Regions from separate parts of the Paenarthrobacter sp. R1 genome, predicted to be linked through region 2. Evidence: predicted binding sites of a transcription regulator. Region 2 holds the regulator's gene; the other holds the start of a gene.
The links. Region 2 encodes Rex, which represses fermentation and respiration genes when NADH is low (regulators of the CRP and FNR family bind a similar motif). Its sites were predicted from a motif close to CTTGTGAANNNNTTCACAAG; they were not measured.
Positions count from the first base shown of each region.

Region 1: a site for Rex is predicted at 8,774-8,793, ahead of QN084_RS14860 (queuosine precursor transporter). Genes of this name have one in related genera too.

Region 1 covers NZ_CP127115.1:3,056,754-3,067,582, reverse strand. Annotated here, with positions in the region: gene QN084_RS14900 (PucR family transcriptional regulator) at 99-1,280, shown strand; gene QN084_RS14895 (MFS transporter) at 1,416-2,798, shown strand; gene QN084_RS14890 (RidA family protein) at 2,795-3,223, shown strand; gene QN084_RS14885 (RraA family protein) at 3,220-3,840, shown strand; gene QN084_RS14880 (NUDIX hydrolase family protein) at 3,913-4,452, shown strand; gene QN084_RS14875 (DUF6707 family protein) at 4,526-5,575, shown strand; gene QN084_RS14870 (SRPBCC family protein) at 5,647-6,354, shown strand; gene tgt (tRNA guanosine(34) transglycosylase Tgt) at 6,499-7,728, shown strand; gene QN084_RS14860 (queuosine precursor transporter) at 7,829-8,536, opposite strand; gene QN084_RS14855 (TetR/AcrR family transcriptional regulator) at 8,838-9,500, shown strand; partial or broken gene QN084_RS14850 (TIGR01777 family oxidoreductase) at 9,497-10,395, shown strand; gene QN084_RS14845 (hypothetical protein) at 10,392-10,823, shown strand.
Region 2 covers NZ_CP127115.1:1,228,261-1,239,089, forward strand. Annotated here, with positions in the region: gene QN084_RS05810 (YceI family protein) at 1-3, shown strand, start outside; gene QN084_RS05815 (hypothetical protein) at 197-913, shown strand; gene QN084_RS05820 (hypothetical protein) at 1,178-1,945, shown strand; gene QN084_RS05825 (redox-sensing transcriptional repressor Rex) at 2,004-2,711, opposite strand; gene QN084_RS05830 (glutaredoxin family protein) at 2,787-3,041, opposite strand; gene QN084_RS05835 (HAD family hydrolase) at 3,311-4,126, shown strand; gene QN084_RS23990 (endonuclease domain-containing protein) at 4,656-5,231, shown strand; gene QN084_RS05845 (30S ribosomal protein bS22) at 5,477-5,575, opposite strand; gene QN084_RS05850 (helix-turn-helix domain-containing protein) at 5,747-5,959, opposite strand; gene QN084_RS05855 (3-deoxy-7-phosphoheptulonate synthase) at 6,110-7,258, opposite strand; gene QN084_RS05860 (acetylxylan esterase) at 7,479-8,486, opposite strand; gene QN084_RS05865 (DUF1961 family protein) at 8,536-9,261, opposite strand; gene QN084_RS05870 (rhamnogalacturonan acetylesterase) at 9,258-9,929, opposite strand; gene QN084_RS05875 (carbohydrate ABC transporter permease) at 9,968-10,829, opposite strand, start outside.

The DNA.
Region 1 (10,829 bases), 1.8 Mb from region 2:
GGACAGCCCGAACATTTTGTGACTCACTCCATACTGCCAGTAGCTTTTCCCAAAATAACTAGCGATACACCACGCATTGATGCCCCTAGAATGTGTGAATGCACAATGTTGAATCGCCGGCCCAACAGGCACGCTGGTCCCGGCTGGTTGATCAGCTCGAAGAACGGCTTGATGAACTGGCGCAGGCTTTCACCACCAAGGTCCGGGACATCCCGGAGTACGGCGAAAGCCAGGTCACTGTCCAGGAGATCCGGGACACGGCCAGGGAAACCTTCCGGCGCCTGATCCGGGGCTTGAAAGGAACACATCCGGACAGCCGGGACGGCCTCCTCGAATTCGCCTCGGACTTGGGTGCCAAGCGCGCCCAGGCAGGTATTCCCCCGGAATCCCTGACCACGGCCGTGCGCTTGGACTTCAGCATCCTCTGGGCCGAACTGCTGGAAATCGCAACACCGGAGGACGCCATATTGCTAGCATCCCGTGTAGACAAGGTGTGGGGTGTCGTGGACGAATTCGCCACCCGCACGCACACCAGTTACCTCACCGAACGGGTCCGCATGGCCCAGGAGGAATCGAGTATCCAGCGCGAGTTCGTTGCCCGGCTCTTCAACCAAAGCACGCCGTCCGTGGAAACCTCCGCCCAGGTCGCTTCAGCTCTGGGCATCAACGCCGACTCACGCTTTGCACTGGTGGCTGCCAGCGGAGAGCCTGGCGCACGGCTGCGGACCGCCATATCCCGATTCACGTCGAACACCACCGCCAGGCAGAAGCTCTTCCTCCACGAATCAGGCGGAAACACCTATGCGTTCTGGGCGCTGCCGGCTACCCGCACCCGCAGCGCTGACAGCGAGGACCAACTGCCCCCACCGCTGGCAGACCTCCCCTGCGGCTACGTCCCTGAGGTCCTCGGGCTTCGGGCCCTTCCGGCAGCGGCCCGCACTGCCGAAAGCCTGGCCGCACTGCTAAGGCCCCGAGATACGCGGCCGCTTTCCGCCGACTCGGCATGGCCCCGCCTCGCCCGCCAGGCCCTCCAGGATTCCGGCATGGACCTCGCCGCCGAGATCGAAGAAGCCCTGGCTGAATGCAGGGGCGGCGAGCGGGAACGCCTGCTCGAAACCGTCCGCCATTATTTGAGCACCGGCAACATCACCGTCACGTCGGAGCAGTTGTTCTGTCACCGGAACACCATCCTTAACCGTCTCAACCGGTTCGAGGAACTGACGGGCATAGACCTTGCCGTACCGGCCAAGTCGGCCCGCCTGATAGTTGCGTGGGCATGACGCCCGATGTGTGTTCACACATTTTCGCCGGATTTTTGCTGGGATTTTTGCCATTGAACGTGTGATCGGCAACACAGAATAGTTGTAGCTACCTTGCACCGGACACTCGTCCCCGCACCCCATCCGGAGATTCTGATGGCCCACACGGTAGATACCGCCGCCGCATCCACAGCCAGGCTAGACCTCGCCAAAATGCGCAAGATTGCCCTCGCCAGCGTTATTGGCACCACCGTCGAATGGTACGACCTCTTTGTTTTTGGAACCGCCTCGGCACTCGTTTTCAACAAGATCTTCTTCCCCAGCTTCGATCCGATCGTCGGCACCATGCTGGCCTTCGGAACCTTCGCCTCCGCATACATTGCCCGCATGGTCGGAGCCATAGTCTTCGGCCACTTCGGTGACCGCCTCGGCCGCAAGTCCATGCTCCTCGTGTCGCTGCTCACCATGGGCGCCGCAACCTTCGCCATCGGTCTGCTTCCTGACTACGCAGCGATCGGCATCATGGCACCGCTATTGCTGCTCCTGCTCCGCGTGATCCAAGGCCTTGCCTTGGGCGGCGAGTGGGGTGGAGCCGTGCTCATGACCGTGGAACATGCACCGTCCACCCGCCGGGGCTTCTACGGTTCCCTGGTCCAGGTAGGCGTGCCCGCCGGAACCCTGATCGCCAACGTCGCGTTCCTCATCGTGGCCTCCTCCATGAGCAGCGAGGACCTCCTCGCCTGGGGCTGGCGGATACCGTTCCTGGCCTCCTGCCTCCTGGTGGCCGTCGGCATCTACATCCGCCTCAACATCGAGGAAACGCCCTCCTTCCAGGCCGTCAAGACCGCCGGGGCAAAGGCCAAGATGCCCTTCGCCGCCCTCATGGCCAAGTACTGGAAGCAGGTTGTCCTGGGCGGCGTCGCTACCCTGTCCACCGGCAGCACCTTCACCCTCCTGGTAGCCTCCGGCGTGGCCTACGGCAAGAAGGAACTGGGCCATTCGGAAAGCCTCATGCTGTGGGTGGTCCTGTCTGCGTGCGCCCTCTGCTTCGTGCTGATCCCGTTCTTCGGCAAGCTCTCCGACAAGCACGGCCGCAAGCCCATCATCTACGCCGGCGTCATTGCCGAGGCAACGCTCGCGTTCCCGATGTTCTGGCTCATGGACACCAAGTCCGTGGCCCTGCTCTTTGTCGCCTACCTGGCCATGATGACTGCCTTCGCGGCCAACTACGGCCCCATCGCGACCTTCCTTGCCGAACTGTTCGGATCCAAGGTCCGGTACTCCGGCCTCTCGGTGGCCTACATGCTCTCCGGTCTCCTGGGCAGCGCGGCAACCCCGTTCATCACCACGTGGCTCCTGGGCCTGACCGGTGAAAGTTCCTCAATCGCCTGGTACATCCTCGCAGCAGCCCTCGCCTCCCTGGCAGCACTGTTCGTCCTGACGGAAACCCGCCACGGCAACATCGATGCCGTGGACGAGGCACCCGCCGCGGCCGGTGCCGCAACTGCAGGTTCCACGGAAGCCACGGCAGCGAAGTGACCGCAACCCACATCGAGCGCCTGGCCGGTATCCCCGGCCAGGCGCCCGCCGTCGGGCCCTTCTCCCCGGCGGTCATTGCCAACGGTTTCATCTTCACCTCCGGCCAGATCCCCGCGATTACCGGCCTCAACCACCAACCGGACACCTTCGAGGGCCAGGTCCGGCAGACCATCAAAAACCTCGCCGGGGTGCTGGAGGCAGCCGGATCCGGCTTGGAGCACGTGGTCAAGGTCAACACCTACCTCACCAGCCCTGAGCAACTGGAAGAGTACAACCGCGTTTACGTCGAGTACTTCGGCACGGCCAAGCCCGCCCGGACCACGGTGTGCGTCAGTCTTTGGGGCGTGTCACTGGAGATTGAATGCGTGGCAGTGCTCGCGCCCAAGACCGGCCCTGAAATACCCGCCAAGGAGGGTTCCCTGTGATCACCACTTTGCTTGAGGACCTCGCCAGGACCAGCTACCCCACGATCGGCCATTTCCTCGAGGAGGGGTTCGTTGATCCCGGCATCGGCTCGCTCATGGGGCACGTCCCGGGCGGCGTCAAAATCGCAGGGCCGGCCGTTACCGTGCGCATCGCAGACCGAGACGCAATCGCGATGAATCGGGCGCTCCTGGCACTCCGGCCCGGTGACGTACTGGTGGTGGACATGCTCGGCGACAACCGTCACGCGCCTGTAGGAGCCGTGACCGCGGCGGCGGCGATCGCCCAAGGTGCTGCCGCCGTCGTTGTTGATGGCGTGGCGACCGACGTCCGGGAACTCCGCGAGGCCGGGCTGCCGGTGTTTGCCCGCGGGACGTCGTGCCTCACCACCAAAAGGCTGCGCGGAGCGGGGTCGGCGGTCAACGTTCCCGTCCACTGTGGAGGCGTGCAGGTGAATCCGGGCAACATCGTCCTGGGTGATGACAATGGCCTGATAGTGCTCGCACCCGAAGCTGCTCAGGAAGTCCTCCCCCGGGCGCTGGCCTCCGACGAGGCCGAGCCCGCCATCCTGGCACGCATCGCGGCCGGGGAACCGCTCGAATCGATCCTTGCCCTGTAGCATCCGCGGACGCGGCAGGCCACCTGCTGCGCCACAAGCGAACTTGGTCCGGGGATGGGGTAGAACTTAACTATGAGCGTACGTACACCTGATCCGTATCCCGGCTGGCTTTCCGACGAAGACCTCTTCGAGGCCCGCGGGCGGCTGCCCATGGTTTACGTGGAAGCTGTTCCCGTCCGGCTGGATCCGCTCGGGTACGTCAATGAGGTCGGCTCACTCCTGCAGGGCGACGCCGACGGCAACATGGTGCGCTACCTCGTCTCCGGTCGCGTCCTGTACCGAGAAACCATCCGGGCAGCCCTCCTGCGGCACATGGAAAAGGACCTCGGTCCCCTGGCTTTCCCGCAGCTTCCCATCAGCCCGGTTCCTTTCACGGTGGCCGAATACTTCCCGGCTCCCTCGCAGACCGGCTTCACGGACGAACGCCAACACGCCGTCTCGCTGGTCTTCGTCATTCCCGTCACGGGCGAATGCGAACCGCGCCAGGATGCCCTCGAACTCACGTGGATGACCCCGCAGGACGTCCTCAGCGACGGTGTCCAGCAGGAGTTCGAAGGTGGCCGCGGGAACCTCGTGCGGCAGGCACTGGCATACTCGGGCATCGTCGTCTAGCGGGTCCCCCGGCTTGGAGCGGTCCCCTTTTGTAGACTGGACGGCGGACCGCAAGAGAACCAAAGGACTTCCGATGACTCACAGCCCAGCTACTCAGCAATACCGCGAAAAGCAGGCTGGGGACCTGCAGCCCGGAGACTTTGTGTACCTGCCCGGAGACGGGCCGGCCGAGGAAATCACTTCCGTCGACGTCCAGAATGACGATTACGGCGTCCCGGCGTTGGTGCTGGTGACAACGCACGACGGCGGCAGCGTACGCATCGCTGCCAGGTCCAGTGTTCCTGTCGGTGACGGAGTTCCAGCCGGTGCCGGCTCCAGCCTTCCGGATGCGGGCGCCGCCGATGCCGGCGCCGCCGATGCGGGCACTTCCGACTCCGGTGTCCAAGACTCCAGCGCCCCGGACTCCAGCAGCCCGGCGGCTCCCGACGCTCCGGCCCCTGCTGAACCCGCCGTCGTCGTACCTCCCCGCCCGGAAGCGCCGCCGGCGTACATCGGGCCCAGCGCCGAAGAGATGGCGTTGATTCCCGAGCCGGCGGGCACGCCCGAGTCCGTGGTGCTGGCTGCTGCGTCCAACCACAAGGGCAAGAACGGCGTGCAGGTGCTGGCCGATCGCCTCGCCAAGGGCATCAACACCAAGTCCGGCAGTTGCCTGCGGGACCTGAGCGACCTGGCCTTCAACCTTTGCGTGGTGCTCAAGGATCCGGACGGTTCGCTTGCCGTCGCCGACCTCCTGAATGTCCTGCCGTTCGACGGCAACCTGGACCGCTGGGCGTCAATTGAACGTGCGCTCGCGCTTTCCAGCTTCATCTGCCGCGAGTCGGGCCAGACTGAACGGGCCGCGGTGTACGAGAAACTCCTCCGCGCGCCGGAATCGCAGGAAGAAGACCCGTTCAGGGCCCGGATCAACGCCCGTGTGCGGCAGCGCGCCCTCAACGAACCCAACCTCTACGACAAAGAAATCTTCCGCGCGATCGACAATGGAAACCAGGAAGCCGAACGTGAATGGCGGTTCCTGCGGCTCGAAGCGTTGCTGTTCCTGCGCGCCCACGGCGGCTCCGAGACCATCGACGAGGACGAACTGGGACGCCGGATCGGCAATGAACTCGAGGCAGTCCGGGCCTGATCCCCGGCCGGGCTCCGCACCATGGCGTCAAGGTCTGTTGCGGGCGCCTAAACGGCGGTAAATTCGGGGCCATGACGAACAATCTGAGCGTTGTGATTAATGCTGATGCGCCGCAGGTTTGGAATATGCTGCGCGAACCGTCGCTGGTGGCCCAATGGCACGGCTGGGAAGCCGATGACCTGAATGACGAAATCAAACAGATCTACTTCAACACCGACGTCGTGGAGGGTCCGGACCACACCAGCCTGACCGTCAACGGCGGCGATGTCTTCGAACTGCATCCCGTGTCCGGGGGCACCGAGCTCAAGGTCACCCGGGCGGCCCTGGACCATAACTCCGAGTGGGCGGAATGGGACGAGGACATCACCCAAGGCTGGCTCACGTTCATCAACCAGCTGCGTTTCGCCTTGGAGCGCCACCCGCATGGCAAGCGGCGAACCCACTTCCTGTCGGTCTCCGGGAGTGGATCGGCCATAGAAAAGCTGGGGCTGGGCGACCTGCCACCCGTGGGCGACGAGTACTCGCTGACGCTGGGCACCGGTGAGGCTATTTCCGGGAAGGTCTGGTTCAAGAGCCGCCACCAAGTAGGCGTCACGGTCCGCAGCTACGCTGAACACGGGGACGGGCTGCTGATCGTTGCCGAGCAACTGCCCATACCGGAGAAGAGGCCCGACGGCGGAGCGATCGTCATTGCCTCAACGTACGATCTGGGGGCCCACACCTTGGCGGACATCCGGTCCTCGTGGGACAAGTGGAAAGAGTCGAACTACGGTTCCTGACGGCCGCCACGTCAAGTTACCTTCGGTAAAGCTGGCACACTTGGTAGCGTGCCAGCTTCTGTTTCCCAGTCCTCCCCGCTTCCTACCGCCGCGCCTCGTTCCAACGGGGCGCTTCCGGCGGAGCAAACCGAATTCGGCTTCACGGTGGGCCGCCGCCTGACGGAAACGTCGTCGCCGTCGTCCTCCCTTGTAGAAGCAAACGGAGGCGAATTCCTGGGCCGGACCGGCACCATCACCACGCCGCACGGGACCATCCAGACGCCCGCATTCATCGCCGTCGGGACCAAAGCGACCGTCAAGGCCGTCCTGCCCGAGTCAATCGCCGAACTTGGCGCGCAAGCCGTGCTGGCCAACGCTTACCACCTTTACCTGCAACCCGGGCCTGAAATCCTCGATGCCGCGGGTGGTCTGGGTGCGTTCATGAACTGGCAAGGCCCCACGTTCACCGACTCCGGCGGTTTCCAAGTGATGAGCCTGGGCTCCGGGTTCAAGAAGGTGATCGACATGAAGAATGTTGACACCTCAGGCCCTGACGACGCTGTTGCTCCCGGGAAGGAGCGCCTGGCGCACATCGATGACGACGGCGTCTGGTTCAAGTCGCACCTCAACGGGGACAAACACCGGTTCTCCCCCGAGATCTCCATGCAGGTCCAGCACCAGATCGGCGCGGACATCATGTTCGCCTTCGACGAGCTCACCACCCTGCAGAACTCCCGCGGCTACCAGGAAGAATCCTTGGAACGCACCCGGTTGTGGGCGCTGCGGTGCCTGGAGGAGCACTTTGCCTTGACGGCCTCGCGGGTGGGCAAGCCGTACCAGGCGCTGTTCGGCGTGATCCAGGGCGCGCAGTACGAGGACCTGCGGCGCAAAGCCTGCCGCGACCTTGGCGCCATGCCCTTCGATGGATACGGAATCGGCGGAGCGCTGGAGAAGGAAAACCTCGGGACGATCGTCCGCTGGTGCAACGAGGAGCTTCCGGAGGACAAGCCCCGGCATCTCCTAGGCATCTCCGAACCCGATGACATCTTCACCGCCATCGAGAACGGTGCCGACACCTTCGACTGCGTCTCCCCCACGCGCGTTGCCCGGAACTCCGCGTTCTACACGCCGTTCGGCCGCTTCAACCTCTCCGGAGCCAAGTACAAGAAGGACTTCGGTCCATTGCAGGACGGCTGCGACTGCTACACCTGCACCAACTACTCCCGCGCGTACATCCACCACCTGTTCAAGGCCAAGGAAATGGTGTCGGCCACGCTGATCTCCATCCACAACGAGCGCTTCGTGGTGAAGATGGTGGACGACGCGCGCTTGGCCATCGAATCCGGGGACTTCTTCGAGTTCAAGGCCGAGACGTTGGGGCGGTACTACTCCTAGCTGGCTGCGACTTCTCCGGTTCGCGAGTTCGCCGGAGCCCTGCTCGCTCGTGCGGAACGTCGCTGGTCTACCGCAGGCTTCCGGCGAACTCGACGAGGGCCTAGGCGGCGACTTCTCCGTAGCTCGGTTCACGCTTCTTGATCCAGCCCACTACCAGGACGGTGACGGGCACGAACAGGAACTCGACGGCGGTCTTGTACAGGAAGCCGACCAGGACGTAGTTCACGAACGAGCCGACGTCGGAGATGCCGATGACGGACGCGGCGATGCTGCAGAAGATCAGCGTGTCCACGAATTCGCCCACCACCGACGAACCCATGAGCCGGGCCCACAGGCTCTTCTCACCCGTGCGTTCCTTCATCTTCACGAGGATCCACGAGTTGATGGTTTGTCCGGCCAGGAACGCAAGCAAGGAGGCGAGGACGATCTGCGGGACGGGTCCCAACGCGCCTTCGATGGCGGCTTGCTTGGCCACACCGTAATCGTCGTCGAAGCCCGGAAGAATGATGATCACCCAGTAGCAGAGCGATGCAAACACCGATAACGCGAACGAGGTGATGATCGCCTTCCGGGCAACTTTGAAGCCGTAGACCTCGCTCATGACGTCGCCCAGAATGTACGCGAGCGGGAAGAGGAAGAATCCGCCGTCGGTGATGATCGGCCCGAGCACCACACCCTTGGAAGCGCCGATGTTGGACAGGATCAACACCACCGCCATGACGGCCAGCATGATGCCGAAATAGGGAGATCCGATCGAAGCGAAACGGGGCGCGGGCTTGCTCAAGGTACTGCCGGAAGGCGAGGGCATGGGTCATCCATTCGTAGTGGTTCGCGCAGGCGCCTCATCCTTTTCGGAGAGCGCCCCGCTGTATTAGCACTGTGGGTGGCGGGCACGTTTGGCCCGGCACCACGTTACATTCTCCCATCCCCGTCCCTCTGCCACATCCCACCCCCAATCGGCCATCCTTCTCTCACATCCCACCCCCTCCCAACCATCCCTCTGCCACATCCCACCCTCAATCGGCCATCCCTCTGCCACCTCACCTTTTTGAACGCGTTCAGAAAGGTGCCATACTGATTCTTGAACACGTTCAAACAGGAGGGGCCCGATGGCAATTAAGAGCGCGCAAACCCGCCAACTCGTAGCCGACGTCGCATTGAAGATGTTCCGGGAGATCGGCTTCGAGAAAACCACCATGCGCGCCATTGCCCAAGAAGCGGGAGTTTCCGTCGGCAACGCTTACTACTACTTCGCGTCCAAAGACGAGCTCGTTCAGGAGTTGTACATCCAAGTCCAGAATGAGCACGCATCGGCCGCGGCACAGGCACTCGAAGGCATCCCGGATCTCGCAGGCCGCATGAAAGCCGTTCTGCACGCTGGCATCGACGTCATGTCCCCTTACCACCAGTTCGGTTCCGACTTCATTGCCACAGCCATCCGGCCGACGTCGCCCGTCAACCCGTTTGGCGCGGCATCCGCTCCCGCCCGGGAGGCGTCGCTCGCGATCTTCCGTTCCGCCGTCGAAGGTTCCACTCCGGCCGTCGCTAAGAAGCTAGGCGGCGATCTTCCCGAGCTGCTGTGGCTGGCGTACATGGGCGTCGCGTTGTTTTGGGTATACGACCAATCCACGGATCAACGCCGCACGCGCCGGCTGATTGACGGCGCCGCGCCACTGATGGCCCGTGGTCTGTCGCTTGCGAAGATTCCCGGCGTCAGCAAAGTGTTCGACGACGTCCTGGGACTGGTTCGCAGCGTCAAGGAAGACTCATGAACCCGCGGACGGTGGTCATCGCCGGAGCCACTGGCTTTATCGGCAGCTACTTCCATCGGCGGTTTCTTGAAGAGGGTTGGAAGGTCCGAACAGTCGGGCGGAACGCGTCGGCTGACGCGCAGTGGAACGACGACGGCGCCATCACCAGTACGCTGAACGGCGCCGCACTGTTGGTGAACCTTGCCGGACGTTCCGTGAACTGCCGCTACGGGAGGCGGAATCGCCGGGAAATTATGGATTCGCGCGTGTTGACGACTCGAACGTTGGGCCGCGCCTTGGCTGCCTGCGCCGAGCCACCGAGCACCTGGATCAACTCAAGTACCGGGACCATTTACCGGCATGCCGACGATCACCCACAGTCGGAGGCTTCCGGCGAACTCGGCAGCGGGTTCTCTGTCAACGTTGCCAAGGCTTGGGAAGACGAGTTGGAGGCCGCCACTGCACGGCGCACGCGCAAGGTGCCTCTTCGGATCGCGATCGTACTGGGCGCAGGGGGCGTGATGAACCCCCTCCGGAACCTGGCCAGGTTTGGCTTGGGTGGGCACATGGGACCGGGGACGCAGAAGTTCAGTTGGATCCACGTGGAGGACTTGTTCCGTTCGGTCATGTTCATTCACGCCAAACCCGGGCTTGTTGGTGCAGTCAATGCGGCGTCGCCCAATCCGGTAGACAATCGCGAACTCATGGGGCTGGTCCGGGTGAGCCTGGACGTCCCCTTCGGCATTCCGACGCCCGCTTGGCTCCTTGAAGTTGGGGCAGTTCTCATCCGCACCCAGACCGAGCTGGTCCTGAAGAGCCGATGGGTAGAGCCACGGAAGCTACTCGATGCGGTTTCGTGTTTGAGTATCCGTCATTGGCCGGAGCTCTCAGCGCTCTTCGGAGAAGTGACAATTGAGTACGCATGGCGATGACCAGTACAACCGCACAACACCGCATCCTCCCCAGCTCCCCAACCCGCGGGTCAGGGTGACCTTGGGAGGGAAGGGGCTGGGTATGGGTGTCTTGGTTGCCTATGTAGCCTTTAGTACCCTGTTGTCCCTGCAAGCCCCTGAATATGCGCTGATTTTCTTCATCTATGCCGCCATCCCCGCAGCACTCATCGGATCCGTAGTCGGATGGCTGTTAGGACTGGTTCTAAGGCAAGTGCGGAACCAATGGCTCCACGTGGCCGCGTTCTTCGTGGTTGGCACCCTGATCTGCGCACCCTTTGGTGGGCTTTCCAGTTTGGGTACGGTCCTCTTTAGCCTGTCCATCGCAACCGCCGCGGCGATCGGCAGGTTGTCGGCCTGGAGGCTGGTCAAGATCTGCCCACCCACCGCATAACGGCGG
Region 2 (10,829 bases):
TGATTTCCCCGCTTTTCCACGGAACGGCGTCTCCCCCTCACCGCATCAGGTGAGCCCCCACGGGGCTGGGCGGAGGCGCCGTTTCCGCATGCTCGGAACTCGCCGGGCCAATAGCTGGCTGACCTGCGCGTATCTACCCAAATCGTTGGTCCGGAATTTCCTATGTTTCGTACACCCTGCGGTCTAGAGTGATGCCATGAGTAACCCAGACGAAGCACCACAGCCACAGCAGCCCGGCGCCCAGCCTCCGCAGCCCGGCAATGTTCCTCCTGCGGGTTACCAGCCTCCGCAGGGCTACCAACCTCCCCAGGGCTACCAGCCGCCCCCGGGTTATCAGTCTCCGGGTCAGCAGTCCCAGCCCGGCCAGTATTCACAGCCGGGCCAGTATTCGCAGCCTGCTGCGGGCCAGCCCGGCGGGTTCCACTTCGAAATGCCCACCGACGGTCCCCGGAGCTTCAACGATGTCCTCCCCCAGGGTGGCTTCTCCGGCATGTTCAAGACCCAAGGCCTGCCCACCGAGCTGAAAGTGTCCTATTTCATCTGGGTGATCTCGGGCCTGGTTGGGTTGCTGTTCGGGCTGATCGGACTTTTCGCCATCATCGCGGCCTTCGCCTTCATTCCGGCCCTGGCAGCCGTAGCACTGGTACTGCTCCTCGTGAGCCTCGCCGTGGCCGCAGCCCAAGTGGTGCTGGCCATGAAGATGAAGGAAGGCAAGGAATGGGCGCGCCTGGCGCTCACCGCCATTGCCGCCGTGTCACTGGTGCGCGCCATCTTCGGATCCATCAACATGGGCGGTCCAAGCACCGGGCTGGGCAGCAACTGGTTCGGCTTCCTTGTCAGCGCCGTAGCCGTTGTCCTCATGTGGCTTCCCAACTCGCAACTTTGGTTCAAGGCAGTCAAGGGCACTGCCTGACCAAACCGATGCTCCGCCGTCGGGCGTTGCTCAAGCGCGGAAGGCCGCGGCCCTTATTGGGGTCCGCGGCCTTCATCACGAAGGCGTATTTCCCGCGGTCTTTGTACGCCCACATGATGATTTATCCACACGCGGGAAATTCCAGCGTGTGCTCGTCCCCACCGCCAAACGGTCGGGGTACGGTGGATTCAGAACCATGCTGGGGGCAGGGTATTTTGTGGACCCCGGTAGCCGTACCAGCAGTCGAACAAGCAAAGGAATGCCATGAGCAACCCTCCCTACCCGCCCTCGAACCCGGGCGACTCCGGCCCCGAGCAGCAGGGGTCCCAGCCCTCAACACCGCAGTACGGCCAGCAGTCCCAGCCGCAGGCGCCGCAGTACGGGCAGCCGGCGGCTCCCCAGTACGGTCAGCAGACGCCGCAGTATGGCCAGCAAGCCCCACAGTATGGTCAACAGGCACCGCAGTACGGGCAGCAGGCTCCCCAGTATGGGCAGCAGGGTTCGCCTTACGGCCAAGCTGCTCCGCAGTACGGGCAGGACACCAACTGGCCCAGCCAGCAGCCCGGTCCCAGCGGCGTCCCCCAACTGGTCAACGTTTCCTTCTGGATGATCCTTGCTGCCGGCATCCTGACCCTGATCTCCATCCCCATAACCATCGCCCTGCTGAACTCCAGCGAAGGCCAGTCCATGATTCAGGACGCCCTTGATGCGCAGGGCACCAGCGGAAGCGAAATCTCGGTGAGCAGCATCGTTGGCGTTGCCATCACGTTCGTGGTCATCATTTCGCTCATCATGGCCGGGCTGTATGCCTTGGTCGCCTTCAAGATCCGCAAGGGCAAGAACTGGGCCCGCATCCTGGGCACGGTCTTCGCTGCGATTTCGCTTCTCGGCCTGACCCAGATCGGCGTGGGCACCATCACCATCCTGCTCGGCGTTGCCGCGATGGTGTTGCTTTACCTGCCGGCTACTGCTCCCTACTTCCGTAAGCAGCAGGCCTTCGGCAACCCGTACCAGAACCCTTACGGCCGCTAGGCCATCACTTCACGGTCAGAGGCCGTGAACTTTCAACGACGGGCACGGACCCGGCGGGCTAAACGGCCTCGCCCGGAGTCTGTGCCCGTTGTGCGTGGTACGCCAGGATCTGCAGCTCGGTGGCCATGTCGACTTTCCGCAGATTGACGTGCGGCGGGACCTGAAGGAGCACGGGTGCGAAGCTCAGGATGCTACGGATCCCCGCGGCGATAACCCGGTCGCAGACTTGCTGGGCGACTGTTGCAGGGAGCGCCAACACCACCATGTTGGCGTGGGTCCGCTCCAAGACGCGTTCCAGCTCGGCGGCATCGCTGACCCGCAGCCAGCCCACCTCGTTGCCGATCACCATGGGATCGGCGTCGAAAATGGCAACAACATCGAAGCCACGGGACTCGAACCCTCCGTACCGGGCCAGCGCCTTGCCGAGGTTACCGGCACCAACAATCGCGACCTTCCAGTCGTGCGTCAGCCCCATGGCAGCGGCGATGTGGCGGCTGAGATTCTGCACCTCGTAGCCCACCCCCCGGGTGCCGTAAGACCCCACGTAGGACAGGTCCTTGCGGAGGGTGGAGGAGCTGACACCGGAAGCCTCAGCCAAGGCCTCCGAAGAGACCCGCTCCACGCCTTCAGCCAGAAGCGAGTTCAGCGCGCGCAAGTAGAGGGTCATCCGGGCCACAGCCGCGGGCGGGATCTGCTTCGTGGCAGATTCATGGTCCCCCGTTGTTGCTTCAGGGGACGGTTCCAGCGCAGTCACGGTTTTCTCCATTGCGTCACTTTGTTGTTCAACTCTATGGCCCCCGGCCACGCTCAACAAAAGCCGTTACCTCCCGGTTGCTGCCGCTCAGGCCGCCAGGGCCTTCTTGAGAATCCGCATCAACCGCTGTTCGTCGATGGTCCAAAAATCCCGCTGCACGCCGTCCACCAGGACCACCGGGATCTCCTCCGCGTACTTCTGCTGCAGCTCAGGATCATCCTCGATCCGTTGCTCCGTCCACGCCACTCCGAGCCCGGAGGTCACGCGTTCGACGGCGGCGCGGGCCGCCGTGCAGAGGTGGCAGTCAGCTTTGGTGAGGAGGACGACGTCGGGAGTAGCCATGCCTCCACGTTAACCCCCGTCCAGCCCATCCCTCTGCCACATCCCACCCCCTTCCCACCATCCCTCTCCCACATCCCACCCCCACCCGACCATCCCTCTGCCACATCCCACCCCCACCCGACCATCCCTCTGCCACATCCCACCCCCACCCGACCATCCCTCTCCCACATCCCACCCCCACCCGACCATCCCTCTCCCACATCCCACCCGCGGGGCGGCGTGAACGCGCCTCCCAGCGAGGGGCGGCGGCAATTGACTAGACTCAATGCATGCCCGAGGAGAATAACGCCGCCATAGCCGCGGCTGCCCTAGCGCAGTCGAATACCGGTGAGGCTGCTTTCTTCGACGTGGACAACACCTTGATGAAGGGCGCAAGCCTCTTCCATGTGGCCCGGAAAATGTACGAACGAAGGGCCTTCACGCTGTCCCAGGCGGCGGGGTTCGCCTGGAAACAGTTCAAGTTCGTATTGCGCGGCGAAAACCTGGATGATGTCCATGCCGTCCGGGACTCGGCCTTAACGCTCGCCGCAGGAATCACTGTCGATGACATCAAAGCACTTGGCGAAGAGGTCTACGACGAAATGATCGAGTCCAGGATTTGGCCCGGCACCAAGGCCTTGGCGGAGCAGCATCTTCGAATTGGTCGACCCGTCTGGCTGGTTACTGCAACTCCTATCGAAGTTGCCACAGTGATATCCACCAGGCTTGGGCTGACCGGCGCTTTGGGTACCGTCGGTGAGATCGAGGACGGTATGTATACCGGGCGTTTGGTGGGCGACATTCTGCATGGTCCGGCCAAAGCAGTCGCCGTCAGCCTGGTCGCTGAAAGGGAAGGCCTGGATTTGGAGCACTGCTGGGCCTACAGCGACTCCGCCAATGACATCCCCCTCCTCACCATGGTGGGCCATCCCGTGGTGATCAATCCTGATTCCCGGCTTCGCAAGCACGCCCGCGAGAACAACTGGCCGGTCTACGACTTCCGCTCCGGTCGCCGCGCGGCGACCCTCGGCCTCAAAGCCGCTACGGTGGGTGGGGCTGTTTATGGATTGTGGCGGGGATTCAGCCGCTTCCGCACCCCCCGCTGATCCTCTATCACTTCCCGCCCGGTTTTCCGGCCTCCTCTATCACTTCCCGCCCGGTTTTCCGGCTTCCTCTATCACCCGGTCAGATCGACCGCCGACCTGTGGATAACTTCTGCGGGCATCGAGGCTTTCCGGCAACAATGCCTTTATGGAAAAGCCTTCTCTCATCAGCCCTAGACTGCCTTACGCGCCCTTTACATTGAATGAAGCCAAAGCTGCGGGGTTACAACAGACCGAGCTATGGCGGCGAGCTGACATCGATCCTGTCAGCAGGGGCCTCTATCGACCGGTGGAGTGGGATTTCGACCTTGCAGCGGCAGCGCGGTCGTTGTCCGCCGCCAGCCCGGGCGCATGGATTTCACACGTTACTGCCGCAAGATTACAGGGACTTTTCCTTCCGCCGTGGTTGTCAGATTCCAACGAACTGCACCTCAGCAAACCCAGGAAGCTTCCGCCTGTGCGCCGCAAAGGAGTGGTCGGACATACTGTGTTGGCCTTTGACGGTGAAGTCGAAGAGACGCAGGGAATTCGGATGACCACGCGTTCGAGGACGTGGCTCGACTTGGCCACACAACTACCGTTATACGACCTCATCTGCGTTGGAGATCAGCTCATACGCGTGCCGAGGCCGGAGTTGGAAGGACGAACTGCTCCATACACAACCCTCGCTGAACTGCGCACACTGCTGGACCGTCACCGCAGAAGGCAGGGCGTCGTCCGCGCGCGTGAGGCCCTCGAGCTTTTGCGCGTCGGCGCTGATTCGGCACCGGAAACGCGGCTTCGGCTCGCCATGCTCGATGCTGGCCTCCCGGAGCCTGAACTCCAAGTGAAACTTCGGGTAGGGGATCCCTTCTCGCCGACTACCGACCTGGGCTTCAGGGCCCGCCGGCTCGCCATACAGTACGACGGCGGCCATCACCTTGAGGAGGAACAGATCCTCAGCGATATGCGCAGGGATAAAGCCTTTCGGGCGGCCGGATGGACCGTTTTGGTATTCGACAAAGACGACGCGGGAGAAGACTTCGTCTCTGCAACGAAGCAGATCAAAAAGGCACTGCGGACGGCGTGGATGGACCCTTCGGTCGAGTCCGGCTTTGCCCGGGGGTGATAGATGGACGCCCCGAAACCGGCGGAACGTGATAGAGGAACACCCCCCACAACCGGCGGGAGGTGATAGAGGAACACCCCCCACAACCGGCGGGAGGTGATAGAGGAACGCCCCGAAACCGGCGGGAGGTGATAGAGGGGCACCCTAAAGGGCGCGGGAGGTGATAGAGGGATGCAGGAGGGGCGGGGATGCAGAAATGCCCGTTACCTTGGAGGCAACGGGCATTCACGCTTGATGAAGTATTTCTACTTCTTATTGCGGCGCTGGTGGCGAGTCTTGCGAAGCAGCTTGCGGTGCTTCTTCTTGGCCATACGCTTGCGGCGCTTCTTAATAACTGAACCCACGAAAGTTCCTTACAAACTAGATGAAGGTCCTGTCTGTTGGAACGGATCCGCGGACAAAGCAGCAGACAGTACAACTGACAGATTCTTACAATGACGTAAAACGTTCCTTAACAGGGTACCGCTTCGCAGAGGTACCCGATGACCACGGCCCGCTGTGCGGACAATCGGCACTCAGGCGGTCTCGGTTTGCCCGTCCACAACAGCACCTTTCAGGTACTGTGCGACGGCCTCCTCGGGGACACGGAAAGAACGGCCGAACCTGACGGCCGGCATTTCTCCGGAGTGAACCAAGCGGTACACGGTCATTTTGGAAACGCGCAGGACGTCGGCCACTTCGGCCACCGTCATGAAACGCGCGTTCGAGAAGTTAGTCTCCGCGGACATTTCCCATATTCCTTTGCTCTCAGACAATAGGACACCCCCAGCAGAACGGTGTGCCGATGCTGAGCCATCAAACAACCATGTCTAGATACTCTAGAGGCTGATGGTGCCAATGTGAAAGCACTTTGGGAAAAGTGGGACTGTACTTCCCGCCTACTCCCCCGACGCCAGCCGACGCTTCCGGGCCGAGGCCGCCAGCTGCTCCAGAACGGAAGCAGTAACGTCCCACTCCATGCAAGCATCCGTGACGCTCTGGCCGTAGACGAGGTCCTGTTCCCCCGCGAGCTGCTTGGCGACGTCCAGGTTCTGCGCTCCGCCAACCAGGAAGCTTTCCAGCATGACGCCGGCGATGGGGGTGGCCGGATCGGATTCCAGCTGGGCGCCGATCTCCAGCGCCACTTCGGCCTGGCGGTGGTGGCTCTTCCCGCTGTTGGCGTGGCTTGCGTCGACGATCAGCCGGGGGTTCAGGCCCTTCGAAGAGAGCTTTTCCGAGGCATGGGCCACGTCATCCTGCGAGTAGTTGGGGCCCTTGCGTCCGCCGCGGAGAATCACGTGCGTGTCCGGGTTTCCAGCGGTTGCCACCAAAGCCGCCCGGCCGTCGTCGTCGATTCCCAGGAAGGCCTGTTCGGCGGCAGCGGCGCCGCAAGCGTCGATGGCTACCTGGAGGTCGCCGTCGGTACCGTTCTTGAAGCCGATGGGCATGGACAGTCCGGAGGCGAGCTGGCGGTGGATCTGGCTTTCGGTGGTCCGCGCGCCGATGGCACCCCAGGAAACCAGGTCAGCCATGTACTGCGGGCTGATGGGTTCCAGGAACTCCGTGGCGGTGGGCAACCCCAAGGAAGTGACCTGTTTCAGGAAGCCGCGGGCGGCGCGGAGGCCGGAGGCGATGTCATGGCTGCCGTCCAGGTGGGGATCGTTGATGAGGCCCTTCCACCCCACGGTGGTGCGCGGCTTTTCGAAGTAGGTCCGCATGACGATCAGCAGGTCTTCCTTGTGCTTCTCGGCCTGGCTGACCAGCCGCCGGGCGTATTCGAGGCCTGCCTTGGGGTCATGGATGGAGCAGGGGCCCACGATCACCAGCAGCCGGTCGTCGACGCCGTCCATGACGGCGCGTACTTCGTCGCGGCCACGGTCGACGACGGCAGCCGAGCGGGCGTCCAGCGGCAACTCCGCGATGATGTCCTGGGGTGCCGGAAGGGGCTCGAAACGGGCCACCCGAAGGTTGGAGGTGGCGGGCTGCGCGGCGCCAAGGGCATCAACGGGGTGGGCGGCTGCAGCGGTTTCGTGGGCGATGCTGGTCATTTTCTGGGTCCTGTTCCGGTGGCGGAGCGGGCCCCTTTTCAGAACCCGCCGGATATGGCGAAGGGCAGAGAATCATCTCTGCCCTGTTGGCTCTGAAGGAAAGTTGGATGCGTGTCAGTTAGACGCGGGCCCCTCCAGAGCCAACGAAAAATACGCATACCAACGCTTAGTCATAGCCACACCATAACCGCGGCGAATCAACCCCGGCAAATCGCGTCCGTCATGATGACAAAAGTTTGCGCAGGAACTGCAACTGCTTGATCCAGTGGTGTTCCTGCCCGCCCTCGTGGTTGTTGAAACGGTAGACCTCAATGTCCTTTTCCGGGGTACCGCCGGTAAGGCCGTAGTTGTTGTAGCCGGCAAAAACAGTGGACGGCGGGCAAATGTCGTCCATTTGGGCGGCGGAGAAGAGGGCCGGAACGGTGGCGGCCCTCCCCAAGTGCACGCCGTCGAAGTAGTTCAGCACGGCGAGCATGGCCTCGTAGCGGTCCCGGTGCCGGCCGAGGAAGGAGGCGATCTCCGGGTACGGTCCGCGGGGAGTAATGTCGATGGCCCGCGGGAAGTCCTGCAGGAACGGGACGTCGGGCATGGCGGCGATAACGCCGTCGAGCCTTCCCGCTGCCAGCCCCGCGGTGGCCACGGTGATGCCGCCGCCCTGGCTGATGCCCGTCAGCACCACTTTGGAAGGGTCGACGGCGGGATGGCTCTGTGCCGCTTCGACGGCACGGAAGGCGTCAACATAGACACGGCGGAAGTAGTAGTCATCCTGGTGCCGGATGCCGCGGGTCATCAGGCCGGCATAGGCCACGTCCCCAGCAGAGGAATGCGGATCCGGGGTATCGCCGGAAACGCCGCCGTAGCCCTGGCCGCGCGAGTCCATGATGAAGTGCGCGTATCCGGCCTGCGCCCAGCGTGTGTTCTGGTTGGCCAGCCCCCGGCCACCCGAGTAGCCGATGAACTCAACCACAACGGGCAGGCGCTGCCCGGGCTGGAGGTGTGCGGGGAGGTGCAGCCAGCCCTTGATCCGGTGGCCGCCGAAGCCGGAGAAGGTGACGTCAAAGGTGTCGATGACGGCGAGGTAGTTGTCGACGGGCTCGAAGGTGGCATCGAGGGAAAATTGGCGCGCTTCCTCAATGGTCCGGTCCCAGAACGGTTGGAGGTCGGCCGGCTGGACGGCGCTGGAGGTGTAGTCGCGGAGCTGTTCGAGGGGAAGGTCGAAAAGAGGCATGGTCCGTTCCAAGGAGAGAGGGGTTGGTGGTAGCGCAGTTGAGGACATCCTACGTCATGGCAGCGTGGTCTCCGTCACTTAGGGGCCCGACCATCAGGTTCCGGTAGGCGGCCCGGAGCGGAGCCATCTGGCGGATCCCGAAGTAGCCTCCGCCCAAGGGCACGGCCGCCGGGTCCGACCATGCGAACAAGGACAAACCGTTGATGGAGAAAAGGACCTCCGGCCCGTCCTTGACCACTTCCATGCGGTAGAAGCCATCCGCATCCTCGGCCGGCGGGAGCGGATCGGCTCCCTGCGCCACGAGTTCGAATCCGGCGCTCTTCCGGAGGTTGCAGGTGCGGAACGCGCGCTCGGAAGCGTACTTGTGCCGGAAGTAGGAGATATGAAGGGCGTCGATGTCGCCGGAGTGGTACTGCGGATAGAACCCGGTGCGCGGAGTGAGGGCCGAGGAGAACAGGTCTTCGCCACCGTGGCCGCGGGCCGCAAAGAACACCATCGCCAAGCCCGGTTCTTCGATCGGCTTGAACTCCCACGTGATGCGGACGTGGTCCGGCAATTCGCGGGGACACCACAGCGTCCAGTGGGCATGGTCGCCGCGGACTTCAGGATCAAGCGCGCCCGAAAGCAGCAGCGCCGGCCCGCCGTCGTCGCCTGCACCGCCGTCGTCGCCTGGACCGTCGTCGTATGTTTCCAACCGGACCGGCCCCTCGGCGATCCAGTCGGCAACGTCGTCGGGTCCCCTGAGCTTGTTCCCGTAAACAGTAGCGACGCTCAAGCCTGCACCCCTGCGCTCAACGACACCGGCAGACCAAACCCGAGCGTTTCCAGTTCGCCCGCCACGTGAGCCGCGATCAACCGCGCACCCTTCTCATGAAAGTGCGTGTTGTCCTCGAGGCCGCCAACCCAATGCGCATGCTCCCCGGGTGCGAAGTGGAAGAACAGCTCCGTGGAACCCTCCTCCCCCAATTCCAGGTACAGTGCGCGGGTCCAGCGGTTCAGGTCGATGACGTCCAGTCCCAGCCCGCCTCCGAGTTCACGCACGACGGCGGGATACTCACCGAGCGTCTCCTGAAGGGCGCCGCCGTCGAAATGCCGGCGTTCCACCGGGGTACACAAAATCGGAATCCCGCCCTTGGAACGCACCTCGGCAACCATGCGCCGGAGGTTCCCCGCGTAGCCTGTCCGGGCGGCGAGGTGGGCGCGCTTCTGGTCGTTGTGTCCGAACTGGATCAGGACCACGTCGCCTTGGACCGTCTGATGGAGAAGCTGGTGCCAGAGGCCTTCCTCGCGGAACGACTCCGTAGTGGCGCCGCCCTTGGCGTAGTTGTGCACGGCCGCCCACCAGAAGGTTTCGGGCGCAAGGTGGGCGCCCCAACCGCTCATGGGGTATTCGTAACTTGGGCAGGCCGCCACTGTGGAGTCGCCCGCGAGGAGGATTTTCATGGTTGTCCTTTGGTGTGAGCCTTGTGAGCTTGTGAGCCTCAGCCCTTCACTGAGCCGATCAGCATTCCCTTGGCGAAGTGCTTCTGGAGGAAGGGATAGAAGATCAGGATGGGCAGGGTGGCCACAACGATCACCGCGAATTTCACGCCTTGCTCGGGCGGGATGTAGGTGGGGTCCACATTGCCGGTACCCAGGAGGTCCGACGCTGCCGTCACTTGCCGGAGGTACATCTGCAGGGTCCACATACTGTTGTCGCTGAGGTACAGCAACGGAGACATGAAGTCGTTCCAGATCCCGACGGCGTAGAACAGGGCAAACGTGGCCAGCACGGGCTTGGACAACGGCAGCAGGATGCGCCAGAGAATTCCAATCTCCGTAGCGCCGTCCATCTTGGCGGACTCCTCCAGTTCTCCGGGTAGCTCCTGGAAGAAGTTCTTGATGATGATCAGGCTGAACGGGTTGATGGCTGCCGGCAGGATCAACGCCCAGTATGTGTTCAGGAGGCCGAGGTCCTTGACCAGAAGGAAGGTGGGGATCATTCCGCCGGAGAAGACCATGGCAAAGACCACCAGGGAAAGGATCAGCTTCCGGCCCCGGAGTCCGCGCTTGGCCAGCGGGTAGGCCATGGTCACCGTCAGCAGGAGCTGGATCAGGGTGCCCACCAGGGTCACGAGCACCGTGGTGAGCAGGGCCTTGGTGAACGCAGGCGTGGAGAAGATGTACTCGTAGGAACCGAGCGTGAACTGTTCAGGCCAGATGAAGAACGGCCGCCTGGTGATTTCCGCTTCGGAGGCGAACGATCCGGCAAGGACGTACACGAACGGCAGCAGGGTGACGATCCCCACCAGGGACAGGAAAACGTAGTTGGCGGCGTCGAAGATCCGCCCGCCTCGGGTGTTG